Collimonas fungivorans Ter331: one gene and its partner. The protein of the gene in region 2 interacts with the protein of the main gene of each other region in a pairwise test. Links are inferred from orthologs where the notes say so. Each region holds a gene or a part of one and is shown on either strand. Other genes may lie near its edges.

Region 1 (2,908 bases), 700 kb from region 2 along the record:
TCACGCACAAACCGCAATCGCTGTCGCTCACTGCTTCCAGGGCGCCAGGTGCGCGAAAACCGTTGATATCGTTGATCAGGTCGGCGCCGGCGGCGAGCGCTTCGCGCATCACGGCTGGCTTGTAGGTATCGATGGAGAGCGGCTTGCCGCAATCGCGCAGGGCGTAGATGGCGGGCATGACGCGGTCCAGCTCTTCTTCCAGCGACAGCGCCGGGCTGCCGGGACGGCTCGATTCGCCTCCGATATCGATGATGTCGACGCCGTCGGCGATCATCTGCTCCGCATGCGACAAGGCGAATTCGAGGGAGTGGAACTGTCCGCCGTCGGAAAACGAATCGGGGGTGATGTTAAGTATGCCCATCACCAGCGGCCGCGCCTGCGGCGTGTTGACCGGCAGCCGGTAGCGGCCGCATTGAAAATATTGTTGCATATAGGAAGTTAAATTGAGGGCGCGAAAGGCACGAAAGAAAGGCACGAAAATAAGCAAAAAGGGCGAGGATTGCTCCTCACCCTTGCTGACGGTTATTTCACAAGCTGCGACGCCAGAGGCGCTCCGGACCGGATCAGGCCGGCGCGGTGGCATTCGGCGAAACACCGCCGGATGGATTGTCGCCGGGCGCCTTGCGCACCGAACTGCCGGCTTTCGGCAGGCGCGGCTCGAGGCCTTCCATGATGTCGTTGATCTGGTCGGCGTCGATGGTTTCCCAGTCCAGCAGGGCCTTGGTCATTGCTTCGACCTTGTCCTTGTTTTCTTCCAGCAGGCGGCGCGACAAGGCGTATTGCTGGTCGAGGATGCTGCGGATCTCGGCATCGACTTTTTGCTGGGTGGCTTCCGACACTGTTTTCGAGGACGAACGGCCGAAGTACGCATCCTGCTCCGTATCTTCGTAGACCATGGTGCCCAAGGTCTCGGACATGCCGTAACGCGTCACCATCGCCCGTGCCAGCTTGGTGGCGCGTTCAAAGTCGTTCGAAGCGCCGGTCGACATCTGGTGCATGAAAATCTCTTCTGAAATACGGCCGCCGAACAGGATGGCGATTTCTTCCAGCATCTTGTCCTTGTACATGTTGATGCGGTCATGCTCAGGCAATTGCCAGGTCAGGCCCAGGGCAAAGCCGCGCGGCATGATGGTGACCTTGTGCACCGGATCGGCTTTCGGCAGCAGTTTGGCGACCACCGCATGGCCGGATTCGTGATACGCCGTATTGCGGCGCTCTTCCTCGCGCATCACGGCAGACTTGCGCTCAGGACCCATGACGATCTTGTCCTTGGCATCCTCGAAATCCTGCATCTCCACCAGGCGCTTGGCGCGGCGGGCAGCAAACAAGGCCGCTTCATTGACCAGGTTGGCCAGGTCGGCGCCCGAGAAACCAGGCGTGCCGCGGGCCAGGATATCGGCCTTGACGTCGGTCGAAATCGGCACCTTGCGCATGTGGACGTTCAAGATCTGTTCGCGGCCGCGGATATCCGGCAGGCCGACCACGACCTGGCGGTCGAAACGGCCCGGACGCAGCAACGCTTTGTCGAGCACATCGGAACGGTTGGTGGCAGCGATCACGATGACGCCGGAATTGGCCTCGAAGCCGTCCATCTCGACCAGCATCTGGTTCAGGGTCTGCTCGCGCTCATCATTGCCGCCGCCCATGCCGGCGCCGCGATGGCGGCCGACTGCATCGATTTCATCGATGAAGATAATGCATGGCGCATGCTTCTTGGCGTTTTCGAACATGTCGCGCACGCGCGATGCGCCGACGCCGACGAACATTTCAACGAAATCCGAACCGGAAATGGTGAAAAACGGCACTTTGGCTTCACCGGCAATCGCACGGGCCAGCAAGGTCTTACCGGTACCCGGTGGACCGACCAGCAGGACGCCGTGCGGAATACGACCGCCCAGTTTCTGGAATTTGGTAGGGTCGCGCAGGAAATCGACCAGCTCGGACACTTCTTCCTTGGCCTCATCGCAACCGGCAACATCGCCAAAAGTAACGGTATTGCTGTTTTCATCCAGCATGCGCGCCTTCGACTTGCCGAACGAGAACGCCCCGCCCTTGCCGCCGCCCTGCATCTGCCGCATGAAGAAGATCCAGACCCCGAGCAGCAGGATCATCGGGAACCAGGAAATGAAGATCTGCTGCAGGAACGATGGCTCTTCCGGCTGCTTGACTTCGAATTTGACATTGTTGTTGACCAAGTCGCCGATCAGGCCGCGATCCAGCGCCGTAATGGCGGTTTTCACCTTCTTGCCGTCCGAAGTGCTGGCGACAATGTTGCCGCCTTCAATCGTCGCATCGGTGATATGCCCAGCCCGGATTTCAGTGATCAGATCGGAGTAGGCAATCGGCCCGGCGCCGCTGGCCAGTCCGCGGCCGTCGAACTGCTTGAATACGGTGAAAAGCACCAGGGCGATGACCACCCAGATGGCGGCTTTGGAAAACATATTGTTCACTAGAACTCCTTGGACGCGCTGCGCGCCTATTTTTAGGTACAGCTTCGAGGTACGGCTTCGAGGTATTCCTTAGATTTTACTCGGAATAGATACGGCTTGCTAGGCAGGATATGTGGACGTACCCACGATAAATCAAGGAAAACTTGCTATTTAGCGCGGATTTTTCAATATTTTGCCAAGCAAGAAGATTTCCGAAGACTTGTCGCGGCTGGCTTTGGGCTTCCTGGAAGCCACGGTTTTGAACTCCTGGCGGAATTTCATCAGCACCTCATTGTAGCCGGTGCCGTTGAAACATTTCGCCAGCAAGGCGCCGCCGGGCTTCATGTGCTGCTGCGAAAATTCAATTGCCAAATCGATAATTTCCTCGACCCGCGCCGCATCGGAGATGGCGATGCCGGACAGGTTGGGCGCCATGTCGGACAAGACCAGGTCCACCTTGCGCCCTTCCAGCAGGCGCT
Region 2 (2,996 bases):
TGGCGACACGGCTGATCCGCGGCTGGACTCACTTGGAACGGCAAAAAGGCGGTATCGGCTTACGCGGACCAGGTGAAACCCAGCTGGAAACCGACCGCCGTTTGCTCGGCGACCGGGTCAAGGCCTTGCGCGCCAGGCTCGACAAGCTGCACCGGCAACATGCAACGCAACGGCGCGCACGCGGGCGCAGTGCCACTATCTCGATTTCGCTGGTGGGTTACACCAATGCCGGCAAATCGACCTTGTTCAACGCGCTGGCGAAAGCCGGCGTGTATGCGGCGGATCAGCTGTTCGCCACGCTGGACACCACATCCAGGCGGGTTTACCTGGGCGAGGCGGGCAGTGTGGTGATTTCCGATACGGTCGGCTTCATCCGTGAGTTGCCGCATCAACTGGTGGCCGCATTCCGGGCGACGCTGGAGGAAACCATCCATGCCGATCTGTTGCTGCATGTGGTGGATGCTGCAAGTCCGGCGCGCATGGAGCAGATCGAGCAGGTGAACCTGGTGCTGAAAGAAATCGGCGCCGACCATATTCCGCAGATTCTGGTGTGGAACAAGATTGACGCAGCGGAACTGGAGCCGGCGGTCGAACGTGATGAGTATGATAAAATTCAGCGAGTTTTTGTGAGCGCGCAAAAAGGGCTGGGCCTGGATTTATTAAGGCAGGCCATCGCCGAATTCGTGACCGGCAACCCGCCGGCAGCGGCATATTCGGCGCCGGCCGCGGAAAATACGCAGCAGCAGGTGTAAAGCCATTGTTAAGCCGTTGTTTCAAAAGTAAGCGCCTCTAACGAGCATTCCAACCTATTTGTTTTATTTACTTAAAGATAACGATCGAATGCTTGGTACCTTATTCAAAAAACTTGGTGTGAAATTTTCGTTGAACGACCCGCAATGGGGCCGGAATTCGCAAAATGACAACAAGCAAAACAATGACGGCAAAAAGCCGAATAACGGCGGCCCGCCTGACTTGGACAAGCTGTGGCAGGACTTCAACCAGCGCCTGGCGCGCCTGCTGGGCAATAAAAACGGCGGTGGCGGCGATTCCAGCGGCGGCGGCTTCAATCCGGGCAGCGCCGGGATGGGAATCGGCGTCGGCGCGATTGCCGCCGTGGTGGCCTTGCTGTGGCTGGCCAGCGGTTTCTTTACCGTGCAGGAAGGCCAGACCGGTGTTGTCATGACATTCGGCAAGTACAGCCATTCGACCACCCCAGGTTTCAACTGGCGCTGGCCTTACCCGATCCAGAGCCATGAAATCGTCAATGTTTCCCAGGTGCGTACGGTCGAGGTCGGCTATCGCGCCAACGCCAAGAACAAGCAGCCCAAAGAAGCCCTGATGCTGACCGATGACGAAAACATCATCGACATTCAGTTCGCCGTCCAGTACACGCTGAAGAGCGCATCGGACTGGGTTTTCAACGTCCGCGATCCGGAGGAAACCGTGCGTCAGGTGGCGGAAACCTCGATTCGCGAAGTGGTCGGCAGGAACAAGATGGATTTCGTGCTGTACGAAGGCCGTGAAAAAGTGGCGCTCGACACCAGCCAGCTGATGCAGCAGATCCTGGACCGCTATAAGGTCGGCGTGCAGATCACGAATGTCACGATGCAGGGCGTACAGCCGCCGGAGCAGGTGCAGGCAGCGTTCGACGACGCGGTTAAAGCAGGCCAGGACCGCGAGCGCCAGAAAAACGAAGGCCAGGCTTACGCCAACGACGTGATTCCAAAGGCGCGCGGCGCGGCTTCGCGCCTGCTGCAGGAAGCGGAAGCGTACAGCGCCCGCGTCACCGCCAATGCCGAGGGCGATGCCTCGCGCTTCAAGCAAGTGCTGACCGAGTACCAGAAAGCGCCGGGCGTGACGCGCGACCGGATGTACCTGGATACCATGCAACAGATTTTTGCGAACACGACAAAAGTAATGGTTGATGCTAAAAGCGGGAGTAATTTATTGTATTTGCCACTGGATAAGCTGATTTCGCAGTCGGTGGCCAGCGCCGTGCCGGGCGCGGCGGCAGGCAGCGCCGGGACCAGCGCATCGTCGTCGACGATGAAGGATGGCGCCAGCACGGTCGAAACGCGGCCGCAGCCGGACGACCGTTCGCGCGACAGTCGCGACTCGCGTGATCGGGAGGGCAGATAATGAATCGCCTTATCTCCCTGCTGATATTCGTATTCGCCGCGCTGTGGCTGCTGTTTTCGACCATCTTCGTGGTCGACCAGCGCCAGTACGCGATCCTGTTCGCCTTCGGCGAAGTGAAACAGGTGATCAACCAGCCTGGCTTGCATTTCAAGCTGCCGCCGCCGTTCCAGAACGTGCTGTTCCTCGACAAGCGCATCCTCACCATCGATCCGCCGGATACCGACCGTTTCATCACGGCGGAAAAGATGAACATCCTGATCGACGCCTTTGTGAAATGGCGGATTACCGATCCGAAACTGTATTTCGTCAGTTTCGGCGGCGATGAAAAACGCGCCCAGGACCGCATGTCGCAAATCGTCAAGGCGGCCTTGAACGATGAAATCACCAAGCGCACGGTGCGCGAAGTGATCTCCGGCCAGCGCGGCAAGGTGATGGATTCGATCCGCAGCAAAGTAGCGGAAGAGTCGAAGCAGATCGGCGTCGACATCATCGATGTGCGCCTTAAGCGGGTTGACTATGTCGACCAGATCAATGCGTCGGTGTACGACCGCATGAAGTCCGAGCGCCTGCGGGTTGCCAATGAATTGCGTTCCACCGGTTCCGCGGATTCGGAAAAGATCCGCGCCGATGCCGACAAGCAGCGTACCGTGATCCTGGCGGAAGCTTATCGCGATGCGGAAAAGATGCGCGGCGAGGGCGATGCCAAGGCTTCGCAGATTTACGCCCAGGCATTCGGCCAGAATCCGGAATTCTACAAGTTCTACCGTAGCCTTGAAGCTTACCGCGCCAGCTTCAAGACCCGCCAGGATCTGATGGTGATTGATCCGAACTCGGAATTCTTTAAATATTTCCGTAGT

What was found. Proteins that work in one complex are often made in the same cells at the same time.
Region 1: the proteins of hflK (region 2) and ftsH interact in binary tests that used the Escherichia coli proteins (3 or more experiments, as listed by UniProt). The link is inferred for Collimonas fungivorans Ter331 from one-to-one orthologs.

What each region holds. Positions count from the first base shown.
Region 1 is NC_015856.1:2,967,152-2,970,059, forward strand. The notes cover bases 8-2,908. They hold ftsH (ATP-dependent zinc metalloprotease FtsH), read right to left. Parts: upstream 2,451-2,908; coding sequence 564-2,450; downstream 8-563. Other genes in these bases: folP (dihydropteroate synthase), read right to left, coding at 8-430; CFU_RS12885 (RlmE family RNA methyltransferase), read right to left, coding at 2,601-2,908. In the rest of the region: more of folP, read right to left, coding at 1-7. UniProt on the Escherichia coli protein: Acts as a processive, ATP-dependent zinc metallopeptidase for both cytoplasmic and membrane proteins. Plays a role in the quality control of integral membrane proteins.
Region 2 is NC_015856.1:2,262,478-2,265,473, forward strand. The notes cover bases 1-2,989. They hold hflK (FtsH protease activity modulator HflK), read left to right. Parts: upstream 1-840; coding sequence 841-2,139; downstream 2,140-2,989. Other genes in these bases: hflX (GTPase HflX), read left to right, coding at 1-752; hflC (protease modulator HflC), read left to right, coding at 2,139-2,989. Also shown: more of hflC, read left to right, coding at 2,990-2,996.